Regions from separate parts of the Peribacillus sp. NPDC097284 genome, predicted to be linked through region 1. Evidence: riboswitches for the same ligand, from Rfam matches in the RefSeq annotation. Region 1 holds a riboswitch; the other holds the start of a gene.
The links. A riboswitch is a leader RNA that binds a small molecule or an ion and turns the genes downstream of it on or off. The one in region 1 is predicted to bind thiamine pyrophosphate.
Positions count from the first base shown of each region.

Region 2: linked by a shared signal. The riboswitch ahead of tenA (thiaminase II) and the one ahead of thiT (energy-coupled thiamine transporter ThiT) in region 1 are both predicted to bind thiamine pyrophosphate.

Region 1 covers NZ_JBIWCZ010000007.1:99,528-106,962, forward strand. Annotated here, with positions in the region: gene iadA (beta-aspartyl-peptidase) at 1-515, opposite strand, end outside; gene ACIQXU_RS14280 (hypothetical protein) at 692-997, shown strand; gene ACIQXU_RS14285 (transglycosylase domain-containing protein) at 1,177-3,153, opposite strand; gene ACIQXU_RS14290 (universal stress protein) at 3,444-3,968, shown strand; gene thiT (energy-coupled thiamine transporter ThiT) at 4,021-4,602, opposite strand; TPP riboswitch at 4,701-4,803, opposite strand; gene ACIQXU_RS14300 (cation diffusion facilitator family transporter) at 5,054-5,941, shown strand; gene ACIQXU_RS14305 (histidine kinase N-terminal domain-containing protein) at 6,165-7,274, shown strand.
Region 2 covers NZ_JBIWCZ010000002.1:100,522-107,956, reverse strand. Annotated here, with positions in the region: gene ACIQXU_RS06270 (GNAT family N-acetyltransferase) at 1-436, shown strand, start outside; gene ACIQXU_RS06265 (Spo0E family sporulation regulatory protein-aspartic acid phosphatase) at 492-677, opposite strand; gene ACIQXU_RS06260 (Fur-regulated basic protein FbpA) at 895-1,158, opposite strand; SAM riboswitch class I at 1,256-1,359, opposite strand; TPP riboswitch at 1,664-1,769, shown strand; TPP riboswitch at 1,838-1,930, shown strand; gene tenA (thiaminase II) at 2,036-2,725, shown strand; gene thiW (energy coupling factor transporter S component ThiW) at 2,726-3,259, shown strand; gene thiD (bifunctional hydroxymethylpyrimidine kinase/phosphomethylpyrimidine kinase) at 3,228-4,034, shown strand; gene thiM (hydroxyethylthiazole kinase) at 4,031-4,846, shown strand; gene thiE (thiamine phosphate synthase) at 4,827-5,462, shown strand; gene ACIQXU_RS06230 (MFS transporter) at 5,501-6,706, opposite strand; gene ACIQXU_RS06225 (aldehyde dehydrogenase family protein) at 6,991-7,435, shown strand, end outside.

The sequences.
Region 1 (7,435 bases):
TCTGCCACGGTTGGCTGTGAAGAACGGTGATCGGCAATGGCAATTTCACCAACTCCAATGATTTTATCCACTAAGATTAAATCATCTTCAATCTTGTCCATTAGGGTCTTCACCGGGACTTGGTACGAACCTGTTTGAACGAAGCAACTAATCCCTTCTTCTTCTAGGGCCCTCGCTTTAGCAAGCAAGTCCGGCATCGTCCTTGTCGTTCCATCCGTGCCAATGACCCCGACTAATGTCGTGATACCGGCTAGCGTCGCATCGGTCAACTGAATTTCGGGCGTTCTTGTTTTGAATCCCCCTTCACCGCCGCCACCGATGATATGAACATGTGCATCGATAAAACCTGGTACAATGATTCGACCGTTCGCGTCAATCACTTGCATTTCAACGAAATTGGCAGGGACGTCGATTTTATCCTCAATGAAGCCAATTTGTTTTCCGACCAACAAAACGTCTTTCTTACCTATGTATTCCGGCGTATAAACCTCACCATTCTTTATCAGTGTCAGCATAGGGCCAAACTCCCTCCAAGTTTAAATATTCTAATAGGTTTCAAAACGATATACGCGGGTAAATATACACCATAACCCAATTACATGAATTCAAAAGAACTTAACTTAGTTTTTCTATCTTATAAGTATTACGGCACAAGCATTTAATTATATAAAAATTAAAGGAGTAAACAACCATGAACAAAGTAATTTCTGCTGATATTAAAACAAATACACGATTATCCATGCGTCAAATCATGAACTTATACCAAGTGACAAAAGAATTCAAAGGAAACATCTACTTTATCTGCAATCATAAAATGGTCGATGCCACAAAACTTTCAACATTTGTATCATTCGTTCTCATTCTACAAGAGTGTGTGGATATGAAAGTGATCCTAGAAGGACAAAATGTACATGCAATGCTGGAAAAGGTTCAGGCCATTTGTAAAGAAAATGATGAAAAAATAGGATTTCACTCCAACCAAACCGTTGGGATTTAATATACGAAAAAAAATTACATATAAATGAGGTGTATAGATATGAGAACCATTTTAATGATTATCGGGGCTATCGTCGTAATCGGTTTAGTTGTAAATTTCATCTTTTAATGAGGGAAAAAAAGCTGTCAATAATGACAGCTTTTTTTCATTTACTGGGAATATGGATATATCCCCAATCATCACCAAGGAAAATCCCATGTTTTCCACTTACCAAGCCCCTCCTTGATTTCATTCCCCTTATCAATCCAATATTGCTTCCTTTCCTCTTCTTCTTCCTTTTCCTGCTGTTCCGCTATCAATGGTCCGATGTCTTCTGCATGAAATGATTCAGCCGTTTCGTTCTGTAAGGCCTGAGCCATGATCTTTTGAAAGATGAGTGTACTTCCCTGGCTGCTGTTAGTGGTTAAATAATGTTCTTTATCCGTTTTATCGTAGCCAGCCCATACAGCTCCTACTAAAGAAGGGGTGTATCCCACGAACCATTGATCCTTCACACCTGATATTCCTTCGATCGGGACCTGTGTGGATCCTGTCTTTCCTGCGATTTCATAGCCAGAGACCGCGGCATTTTTAGCCGTTCCATAGTTAACTGTCCCAAGAAGCATCGCATTCATCTTATCGACGACATCCTTCGAAGCCACCTTTGTCTTCTTTTCCTTCCAGGCTGCTATTTCTTTCCCATCCGTGTCTTCTATTTTTATAATGGCATGCGCTTCGTTTCGCTTTCCTTCATTTGCAAACGCCGCATAAGCTCCTGCCATTTGGAGTGGGGACACCCCTTTATCCATCCCGCCTAAGGCTATCGATAGATTTCGGTCATTTTTTTTGTCATAAGGAATCCCAAACCGTTTGAGCGCATCCAGCCCCTTGTCGATTCCAATTTCATTCAGGAGCCAAACGGTTGGCACATTCAAGGAATTCATCACGGCTTCATACATTGGGACCTCCCCTTTATAAGTGCCGCTCAAATTCGATGGTTCATAATTCCCGAACTCCATCTTCTCGTCTTTTAAAGAGTCGGTCATTTCATATCCTTCTTCAATTGCCGGTGTATAAACAGCGAGCGGTTTAATCGACGAACCAGGAGATCTTTTCAGTTGCGTCGCCCGATTATATCCCATGAATTGATGCTCGCCCCTCCCCCCAACAAGTGCCTTAATGCCGCCTGTTTTAGGATGAAGAAGGACCGTCCCACTTTGCACCAATATGTCATTGCTTGTCCCAGAAGGGAAATTGGCATCCTGGCTATAGACTGATTCGGCAGCCTGCTGCATCGGTTGATCTAATGTGGTATATATTCTATAGCCCCTAGTGAGTAATTGCTGGAGCTCCAATCCATACATGGTGGAGGCTTCAGATAGGACATGGTCTATATAATAAGGATACTTCCCTTTTAAAGGATCTGTATCTTCACCTAACTGTAGTGATACTTCATCCTTTTTGGCAGAAGCCGCTTCCTCTTCGGTCAAATATCCGTGTTCGGTCATTCTAGACAGTACCAAATCCCGTCGTTTAACCGCCCCTTCTGGATTTTTGTACGGATCAAGCTTGGAAGGCAAGTTAATGACCCCAGCAAGCAAAGCCCCTTCGGCGACGGTTAACTCAGAAACATCTTTTGAAAAATATATGTTCGCTGCCTTTTTGAGTCCCCATGCTCCATGTCCAAAATAAACTTGATTCACATACATTTCTAAAATTTCATCCTTTGTATACGTACGTTCCAATTCTTGAGCGATGAAAAACTCTTCTATCTTTCTTTTCAAGGTCCGATCTGATTCAAGCATGGTGATTTTTACAAGTTGTTGGGTAAGTGTGCTCCCGCCTTCAACAACGCTTTTCGCCTTGACATTTTTCACCATCGCACGCATGATCGCTTGATAATCTATGCCATGATGTTCATAAAAACGGTGATCCTCAATGGATACGACCGCTTGAATGAGATGTTCCGGGATCTCCTCTATCGCGACGCCTTCCGATTTATTAGCCGTGACGGTACTGGCTAAGTTCCCATCCTCGTCATAAATCTTGGTCGGTTGCTGAAGTTGATCCTGGAGATTGCTTATATCCACAGTTTGTTTAAAATATATGAACAAACCGGCTCCCACTACGACAATGATTGATATAATTATAAGACCTATTTTCAATAACGCTCTCATTTGTACCCCCATTTTCCCAGATGCGACATGCTCCATTAAAAATATTTTGCCCTTTTTATGAAAGAAAACTCTTGCAATGGCTAAAAGGGAAAACAAATTCCACAACATTTTTCCCATTATCCTTTTCCATACAAAGTGCCTACAATATTTCTCCCTTTCATGCCTAGTCTTTTCTTTTTCCATACCCTTTACCCACATTTATAAATCAATATACACCTGAAAAAGGCATGAAACCAATAAAAACGGGTATATAACCTATAATGACAAATTATGGGGAGAGATGATCTTAGATGAAACAATTAAAACGTATCGTCGCCGCTTATGATGGAAATGAAGAGAGCAACCGCGCCGTGGAATATGGAGCTTCATTAAAAAAGGCCTTTCCGGAAGCTGAATTGACCATTGTTCAAGTTCTGAATCCAAAAGGTGAAAGCCGTATCCTCGAGAGTGCATCCGCTCCTGGGTTCGTACCGGCAGCAGGATTTTATGTCGACCCTTCACAAACGCATCCCGTAACAGAAGTAGAACAACAAAGTCAAATGCACATGAACGATACTCCCACCGTTCATGAAAACAATGTGAGGATGGCTGAAAGCAATATGATGAGGTTGCTCAGTGAATGCCAGGTTAATGGAAATATCGAGATTTTAGAGGGAAATGCCACGGATAGCATATGTGACTATGCAAAGCGGACGAACGCCGATTTAATCATCGTCGGCAACAGTGCAAAAAGCGGCCTGGAAAAGTTCTTCCTCGGAAGCACCAGCAGTTCCATAGCCAAGCAGGCACCATGCTCGGTATTTATTGCAAAATAATGGAGAAAAGGACCGGCTCATAATCGAGCCGGCCCTTTTAAAAGGTCTGTCTTTAGATGGCTTTCTTCAACAAGACATTCGAAGCAGCCGAATAGAGCACCATTACCACGATTGCTGATAAAATAAAACTAAACAGCATATATGTCCCATTGTAAATCAAGGAATAGAGGACGACTGGTTGCCCGTCTGGCGCATATTCCCCAAAGAAAACGATACCTGCTGTAAAATGGCAAAGAAACCTCAGGAAGCTCCCCACAAACATGCCACAAACCGCATATATATCCCCTCTTAACCGTTTTCCCCCTTTACGGTTATTCACAAATTTATTCATGAACAACCCGGATAATCCCACGGCGGTAAAAGCAAGGAAATATTCGATAAATCCTTGAAGCGGCGTTGCCAGAAATGCCAAACCAGTGGCAATCTGCAAAAGCCCCAATAGTAAACCGGTGGCCATTCCGCCCTTGATTCCCCAACGATAGGCCATTAAGAATATCGGTACCATGGCAATGGAAATCGATCCCCCCTGTGGCCATATCCTTGCAAAGACAAAACCGGAGACTATATCCAGCAGTAATGCCAATGCAGAAAAAATCGCGACCTCTGTCATGAATAATGTTTTATGTTTCATCATCTCTCACCCTTCTCCACGTGCAAAAGTGCCCATGAGTCCCGTGTCGCTTTTTCGGCATGCAAAAAAGCAACACCAGGGCGGTAATGGATGCCCAGTATTGCTATCCAAAACCACATCCCTACGCTAGTACTAACTAACAGGTTCATAGGGTCTGAACTCAACCGTTCACTCTCAGCCATCTTGGCTCCCCTTGTGGAAGTATTTAATTTTTGTTCCTCGGTTAGAATATACTACTAGTTTCTCTAATTGACAAGTAAATAACACGATTATATCCACGAGCGTTTTTCCCTATTACTGGTTATATTTTTTCATCCAGCCAACTTCTTTACATGGCCTCAATACACATGCCATATGCCAAGTTAGATGGATAAAGACGACAATTTTTCTATAGACTCACTAGGGTTCAATTTGATATCTTTATAAAGGTTATTTTGCACGAGGGGGAAAAGACATGGATAAACATTCAATTTCTGCTGAAAAGGGCGCCTATATCAGTATAGCCGCATACATATTCTTGTCGGCCCTCAAATTAACGTTTGGTTACTTTGGAGACTCGAAAGGACTTTGGGCAGATGGTTTAAACAACACGACCGATATCATTGCCTCTGTCGCTGTATTAATAGGCTTAAAAATATCAAGGCGACCACCTGATAATAATCATTCATACGGTCATCTGAGAGCTGAAACCGTAGCGTCTCTGGTTGCCGCCTTCATTATGATCACCGTCGGATTACAGGTCATATACAGCGCCATCGAATCATTCTTTTCGCAGGATGCGACAGTTGTACCGAATATGTTCACAGCTTATGTCGCTTTATTCTCCGCCATCTTCATGTACGGGGTTTATCGTTACAACTTGGCTTTAAGCAAAAAAATAAACAGCGCCTCCATCCATGCTGTCGCACAGGACAACCGTTCTGATGCTCTTGTCAGTATCGGTGCTTTCGTAGGTATTATCGGTACCACAATCGGCATAGACTGGTTGGATGCGGTTGCGGCTTTAGTGGTAGGTCTGATGATCTGCAAAACGGCTTGGGATATTTTCCACGACGCTTCACTTTCCTTGACCGACGGTTTCGATGAACAGCATCTCCAACAAATAGGTCAAACCATCCTGTTGACGGATGGGGTGAAAGACATGAGTGAAATTAAAGCTCGGATGCATGGGAATGAAATTCTGGTTGAAACAACCGTGCATGTCAATCCGCTCTTGACCGTCATCCAAAGTCATGACATTACAGTGAAGGTTGAAGAAAACTTATTAAAGGAACATGACATCAAACATGTCATTGTCCATATCGAACCCTATACATTTCAAAAAAAAGGTACCCGTCAATAATGAACGGTGCCTTTTTTATATGTGTAAACCCCCTATTAATACAATGTTTACCTAATATAAACAAAGCCTTTCCCCTTTTACCGATCATTTACCGCATGAATGAGTATTTAAAGAACGCTTTCAATCTGTTATTATTAAAACCATATATTACATTTTGGAATTATATTCTAATTCATTCATAATTAAGTAAGATAAATTCATTTTCCTACACATGGAGGGCAAAATGGTATTGAATCGAGAAATGACTCTTCACTTCCTATCTTCTCATAAAACTACTATCCTTACCGAATGGAAAGAGCGATTAAAGCATTTGTCAGATGGCTATATAGAATATTTTGAAGAAGAAATAGAAAAAATTCTAAATTCACTGATGAAACAACTGAAAAATACAGATACTAACATAGATGATATGCTGAAGGATTTAGGGGAAAAGATTTCAGCCGGCCGGGTTAAACAGCATTTGAATATGGATATGTTCTTTTCCATAACCTCTACCGGAAGATCGATCATCATTGATCAATTTCTCTCTTACGAAGCCATCAAAGGAGAACTATCTGCGGTTATCCACCAAATAAATGCGTACTTCGATAAACTCATTTATTTCGCTTTATCCAGTTATACCGATTTAAAGACGAAGCAGGTTGCGGAGCAATATCAGCTGATCAATCCAAATCATAAAGACCGTTTGACCCTTTTAGGCCAGATGACATCAAGTTTTGTCCATGAGTTCCGGAATCCCCTTACTTCCATCATGGGTTTCATTCAATTATTACAAGCCGAACAGCCAGAGATTAAGTATCTGGACATCATTTCAAAGGAATTGGATCAGCTTAATTATCGGATTACACAATTTCTTAACCTTTCAAAGAGGGAAACGGATACTACACAAATTGAAATATTTCCAATCGCCCCCCTGGTAGATGAAGTGATTGAATTCCTATACCCTAGCATCTTGGAAGTAAATGCTTCCGTCTCCTGTAATATTGAGGGCGAAGCCCAGTTGGCCGGCTCCAAGGAGGAATTCAGGCAAGTGTTACTCAATATCATATTGAATGCCCTGGATGTAGTTACGGAAACGCCAAATCCATCCATAGACATTTCCGGTTCGGTAGCATCAGGTTTCCTAACCTTGAATATTTCTAATAACGGTCCAAAGATACCTTCCGAGGTGCTTCCTAGCATCTTTGAACCCTTCATCACAACGAAAAAAAGGGGCACAGGGTTGGGACTATTCGTTTGCAAGGAAATCATCCTCAAGCATCAAGGGACCTTGACTTGTCATTCAACGGACTTCTTAACTACATTCTCCATACGCGTAAAAACAAAATCATAAGTAAAAGTCACCAAATCACGGGGAAGTAGTGTGTAATTTTTGACTGATTCCCTGATAGTTCCTTATACTATAATTAGGTGACTTGTATAATCGTGATGAATAAATCTACAGATTCGTAAAGAAAAGCTCGAAGACATTCATTTCAAGATCATTCCATCTAC
Region 2 (7,435 bases), on a different contig from region 1:
TACAGTACCTTCGAGGATGGTTACTGCGGATACAGAACCAGTTACAGTAGAATCACGGCTCAAATGGTTTGAAGAACATCATATTCTCAAACGGCCATTATATATGATCATACATGATGGAAAAACAGCTGGATGGATGAGTTTTCAATCTTTTTATGGTAGACCCGCATATGATTTTACCGCTGAAATTAGCATCTATATAGATGAGGAGTTCCGTGGGAAAGGAATTGGACAACTTTCAATCCAAAAGGCTATAGAGGTGAGTCCGAAGATAGGGATTAAGACACTTCTTGGATTTATTTTCGCACACAATGCACCAAGTATTAAGCTTTTTTCAAAATTTGGTTTTGAAAAATGGGCGCATTTACCGAAAATAGCAGAACTCGATGGAGTGGAACGCGATTTGGTCATTCTTGGTAAACGTGTCACTACATGACTTCCATTGCAACAGGCGATTGCCTGGATTTGAATGGTCTGGTGGGATGTACTGATTATTCGCGACAAACTCCCAGGAATTTTATATGTGTGACCGCATTCAATAAAGAATCCAACTCTTGACTTGCTTGAATGGTCATCCTGCTTGTCAAACCATAATTTTTTGCTAACATGATCATTTCTTTTCGTTTTTCTTCAATTTTTTCAACTGTTGTTATGTGAGGAGGCTGCAATATAACCACTTCCTATTTTTCAATTATTTTACATATTTATCATAACCAAAGCACTAGGCGAAATCAATCATTTTACATGTTTTAAATATGTTATTTCACTAGTGAAATGTGACAAAATACCCATTATATTTTTCTGTTTTGTACTTTTTATGTCAGTTCAAAGAGAAAAAGCATTTGCCTTTACACAGCAAATGCTTTTTCTCTTTGATTGTTCACTATAGGTTAACTAAGTCATGCACTCTGGAGGTGACTCATTACCTGATTTATCTATAACAATCTTATATTCATCTTCAAGAGCTTTTAATGGAGCATCATAGAGATGCTTTTCATCAGAGGTTTTGTATACACCATTTGATAATAGTTCTTCTATCAACAATGCTCTCCTCTGTTCTTTTTTCTCGAAAAACTCTGCCATATGAATGGCCCCTTTCCTTTTATTCATATTTTCCACATATAATGCCCCTAATCTTATAGGCTTTGCTAAAGCCAAAATATATATACCTGTTGTAGGGATTCTTAAACCCTATTTGACAAAAATAAAAACCCCTTCTAATCCAAGAAGAGGTCGACAGAGGTCCGTTCGTCTCTTCTTATCTTCCAAGCGATTGCTTGTTGGAAGAAGCACAGTTCCCCGATGGGTCTGTTGCCGAGGTTTCATAGGGCCAAGTCCCTCCACCTCTCTGGATAAGAATACAGAATATAAATGATTTTGACATGATTTTATCCCACTTGCAAGGATAAGTCAATTGCATTCAAATAATTTTTAATTTTTATATTATTTTTCCGTGTGCCCTTTTAGCACAAGGTAAGACCATATCCCTATTTTGCTAATAACAATATTTCCCTCCAATTGACCGTGGGTTAGGGATGCTCCATTTGCCAATGGGGATTTTATCCTACTACCCCTTTCACGCCACAAAATACTCATAAAATTCTATTGAATTCAAAGGTTGCAATTTCCTTTTTATCTGATATGATGACAATAATCACATACGAAATACCACTAGGGGAGTCTTCTATAAGACTGAGATGGAATGATGTTCCGGACCCTTTGAACCTGATCCGGGTGATGCCGGCGGAGGAAAGTGGATGATATCGTCGTCGTATATTTGACTTCATCCATCTGGCCCGTTCCGTTTTCAGGAACGGGTTTTTCGTTTAATTGAATAATAAACTGCTAGGGGAGCCATTAATAGGCTGAGAATCAAACCCTTTGTACCTGATCTGGTCATACCAGCGGAGGAAAGCAGGTTGAAAAAGGGATTCGTACATTCCTAGAACAGCCGCTTTCTATATGAAAGCGGCTGTTCTTCATTTTTGGACACTCCCCTCCTTTGTATGTGAATGAATTATAAGGGGGAAAAATCATGACGAAAACCCAAATGAAAACTTTCAGTGCTAGACTTCACGAACGTTCAAAAGAAATTTGGAAAAAGAATCATACTCATCCTTTCGTTCAAGCAATTGGAGACGGGACACTATCAGAAAAAAAATTCGCCTATTACTTAAAGCAGGACTATATCTATCTTATCGATTATGCCAAGCTTTTTGCCTTAGGGAGCATCAAGGCCACTAACCTTGAGATCATGACCAAATTTGCTGGTATTTTAAATGAGACTCTACAGGTAGAAATGGATTTGCATAGGAGCTACTGCAAGGAATTCGGAATTAGTTCTGAGGAATTGGAAAATACCGAACCAACCCCTACTACCCTTGCCTATACAGGTTATATGCTTAATGCCGCCCAACATGGAACTCTAGCCGATCTTATTGCCTGCTTACTTCCTTGTGCCTGGGATTACTATGAAATTGGCTCGATATTAAAAGAACAAAATGGTACAGCACTAGAAACAAATCGTTATATCGCTTGGATTCAATCGTATGCATCCCCCGAATTCGCAGATGCGCACAAATGGTTGGCCAAGCTGTTAGACGAACTGACGGAAGATATGCCTGAAAGGGAATTGAAAAGATTAGAGAAACACTTTTTAATGACCTCCCGATATGAATATTTATTTTGGGACATGGTTCACAACGAACAGGATTGGCCTCTTTGAATGCTAGATACTGGTAACTCGTTACGGAAAATGACGTTGACTAGCTTGTTCACGGCCATCACTACCCTGACTAGCTCATTCGTTTACATCCCTGTTGGTTTTGCGAAGGTGTTTCCTATTCAACATGTAACCAACGTCATGACAGCCGTTATGTTGGGGCCGCTTTTTGCTGTGACCCAGGCCTTTTTAGTATCCCTTATCAGGAACATGACAGGTACAGGTTCCATTTTTGCATTTCCGGGCAGCATGGTTGGTGCCCTGCTGGCGGCCTTCCTCTACCAAAAAACAAGAAGGATGGGACACGCCTGCTTGGGAGAAATAGTGGGGACAGGCATTCTCGGATCCATCGCCTGTTATCCGATCGCGCTTTTATTATTGGGAAAAAAAGCGGCACTTTTTGGTTTTCTGCCAGCTTTTCTTCTTAGTTCTTTAACGGGCGCAATTATAGGCTTTCTTTTATTGAAAGTTCTCTTAAAAAATCATTATATGAAGGGGTTTTTTTATGAAAAGGGCACTAACGATCGCCGGATCTGACTCTGGGGGCGGAGCCGGCATCCAAGCTGATTTAAAAACATTTTCGGCCCATCGGGTTTATGGCATGTCTGTTATCACCGCCGTTACGGCACAGAATACCTTGGAAGTTCGATCTGTACAGCCCATCGATCTCCCTGTGATCACCGATCAAATTGCGGCCGTATTTGAAGACATTCGTGTCGACGCAGTAAAAATAGGGATGCTTGGATCAAAGGAGACGGTCGAAACCGTCGCCCATTCGCTAAAATTATTTAAACCGGCTATCGTCGTCCTTGATCCTGTCATGATTTCCAAAAGTGGACACCATCTGTTAGATGAGAGGGCCGTTTCGTCGTTAAAAACTGATTTACTTCCACTTGCTACACTTGTCACGCCCAATATACCTGAAGCAGAGGTCATTACCGGATTCCCGATCCGGACGAAGCAGGACTTTTATAAGGCATGTACCGCTATTCTGGAACTGGGTCCGAAGGCTGTTTTACTGAAAGGAGGACATGCAGCAGGAAATCCAAATGACCTCTTTTATGATGGCAAGGAGTTCTCTTGGATCAAGGGTGAACGCATTCATACGAAAAATACGCATGGAACTGGCTGTACCCTTTCCTCTGCCATTGCATCTAATCTTGCTAATGGACTTCCTTTAGCGACGTCCATTGAACAAGCGAAAATCTATATTTCTGAAGCGATACGAAATAGCTTAGAACTCGGTAAGGGACACGGACCCGTTCACCATTTCCATCAATTTTATAAAAAGGAACGGAGTGATTTCACATGAATACATCCGTTGCAGACTTATTTGGCAGAGTGAGAAAAAAACAACCACTCGTCCACCAAATCACCAACTTTGTTACTGCAAATGATTGTGCCAACGCTACCCTGGCAATTGGTGGTTCTCCCGTTATGACTTCCAATCCAAAAGAAGTGGCGGACATGGTCAAACTGGCACAAGCACTGGTGATTAACTTAGGTACACTGGATGATGTTTCCTTGGAGGCGATGGCGATTGCCGGGAAAACAGCGAACGATTGCCATATACCCGTAATTTTAGATCCTGTGGGCGTCGGTTCCACCCCTTACCGAACAGAGAAAGCGATGGAACTGCTCGATTCAATGACTGTCCAGATTATTCGCGGCAATGCAAGTGAAGTCCATCGGCTAATGGGAGGCGATATCGTAACGCGAGGGGTCGATTCAGGACCGCTTTCCATGAGTAATGCAGAACTATCCCTACGTGCTGCTAGAAAACTGAAGAGTGTTGTCGTCGTGAGTGGAGCCAAGGATGCCGTTAGTGACTCTTCACGTACGTCCATCATCGATAATGGAAACCCTCTTTTAACAAAGGTGACCGGCACCGGCTGTATGTCGACGGCCTTGATTGGGGTCTTCTGCGGAATTACGGAGGATTACTATTCAGCTGCTATCGCAGGAATTTCAACCATGAGCATCTCTGGTGAGCTTGCTGCCAGAACCCTTGAAAAAAATGATGGCACAGGGACATACCGGACACGGATTATTGATGCCATCTCAGGAATGAATGATTCCATATGGAAATACGAGGTGAAAATGCATGAAGAAAGTGCCATTTGATTTGAGCCTTTATTTAGTCACGGAAGAATCATTAGCCGTCGAGGACATGACCACTATCATCACCGAGGCGGTATCAGGCGGAGTTACGGCCGTCCAACTTAGAGAAAAGCAGGCATCTTCCCTTACTTTTTATCAAAAAGCTTCTCTATTAAAAGGGGTCCTTGATGAACTTTCGATTCCGTTAATCATTAATGACCGCGTGGATATTGCGCTTGCTGTAGGAGCGGATGGAATTCATGTTGGGCAGGATGACCTTCCTCTTCCCATCATCAAGACCCTTGTTCCTGACAATATGATCATTGGAGTATCCGTCTCTACCTTGGAGGAGGCCCTTGAAGCTGAAAACAATGGCGCTGACTATATTGGTGTTGGCTCTGTATTCCCGACAAAAACGAAACAAGACGCAACTGCTTTGAAAAAAGGGGAACTGGAGAGAATTTGTCACAGTACCTCGATTCCTGCCGTTGCGATCGGTGGGATTACAGCGGATAATATCAAAAGGCTTTCTAAAAGTGGAATTGCCGGTGCTGCGGTCGTCTCTGCCATTACACAGGCAAAAAATCCAATGGACGCGGCTACACTCCTTTCATACACTATAAAAAGATTCACTAATTAATAGAAGGAGGATGCTCATTTCGAGTCATCCTCCTTCCTTTATGAAAGAATGGTATTCTTAGTTTCTTTTCCAAATGCCACAGCAACAGCACCAATTAAAATTGCGATGGTGAAAATCGTGAAGATGGTCGATATCGGTGTATCTCCAGCAACTAGATACCCGACAAGCAACGGCCCCAAAATGCCCCCGACGCGTCCGACTCCAGCTGCTAACCCCGTCCCGGTTCCACGAATGACGGTTGGATACTGTTCAGGTGTATACGCATAAAGCGCCCCCCATGCACCTAAGTTGAAAAACGATAGGAACATGCCGGATACGATCAAGAGTGATAAGCCTTCAGCGGAGCCAAAGAAAAATGCACTACCTGCCGTTCCTATTAAATATGTAATCAATACGAACTTACGCCCCATCTTCTCTATCAACCACGCAGCAGAGAAATAACCAGGCAATTGGGCTAACGTCATGATCAATACATATTCAAAACTCTGAATCATGCTGAAGCCCTTCATGACCATGACACTTGGTAACCATAAAAACATGCCGTAATAGGAAAAGACCACACAAAACCAAAGAATCCATAAAACAAGTGTCTGACGTGCGTGCCCTTTTTGCCAGACCATTTTCATGTTGTTCAGCACAGACGGTCTCTGTTTCTTTTCAAGCTCCGTATATTTAGGAGAATCGGGTAATTTCAAACGTAGATATAGAGCATATAATGCCGGAACCGCACTTAATAACAAAGCCACACGCCATCCGTATACAGGAATGATGAAATAAGAGATGAGCGCCGCCAACAACCAGCCGACCGCCCAGAAACTTTCAAGGAGTACCACAACACGTCCCCTTTTACTTGCCTCGACGCTTTCAGAAACGAGTGTTGAAGCAACGGGTAGCTCTCCCCCGAGCCCCATCCCTATCAAGAAACGCAAAATCAGGAATAAACTAAGCGTACTGACGGCTGCAGACAGACCGCTCGCAATTGAAAATAATAATAAGGTTATGATAAAGACATTCTTTCTGCCAACCCGGTCTGCCATCGCTCCAAAGAGAATCGCCCCTACTGCCATCCCGATAGAATTGATACTTCCGATCCAACCGACCTGTTGGCTCGTTAAATTCCAATCCTGTTTCAATGCAACGATGATAAAAGAAAGCATCCCCACATCCAGTGCATCAAACATCCATCCAAAACCAGCGACACCCAGCAGTTTACGCTGCGATATCACTTTCGCATTGTTTTCCATATAAACCTCCTATAATCTGATCGCTTACCAATATATTCTCCTATTTAATATTACCTATTAATTTTCCTTTTCGCCATAGTATTTACAACTGTCTTGACACTTTTCTTTACTCAAATAGAAAAAACGTTGATTTCAAGCCTTTTTTCATTTAAGAATAAAATGTCGAATAGTAATGATTGAATATTTCATCTATTTATTTTATGATAAATATTGGCATATGAAAGCGTTATCAATTAAGTCATCATGTTTTGCCCAATATAATCATTATATTCAGGAGGGAAACAATGACCAATCTAACGTTAGAAGTAAGTGGAAAGCTGGACAAGTTTTTAAAAGGTCCTAAAAAGCTCTATATTAATGGAAAATTCGTAGAAAGTGCCTCGAAGAAGACCTTTACCACTCCCAACCCCGCAACAGGCAAGAAACTCGCAGATGTATATGAAGCGGATAAAGAAGATATCAATTTAGCCGTTAAAGCCGCAAGAAAAGCATTCGATGAAGGCCCATGGTCCAAGATGAGCGCCGCTAACCGTAGCAGGTTGATGTATAAACTAGCAGATTTAATGGAAGAAAATAAAACAGAATTAGCGCAATTAGAAACACTGGACAATGGAAAGCCCATCAGTGAAACAACAAATGCGGATATCCCTCTAGCCATTGAGCATATGAGATATTTTGCTGGCTGGTCGACTAAAATCGTCGGACAGACCATTCCGGTAAATGGAAATT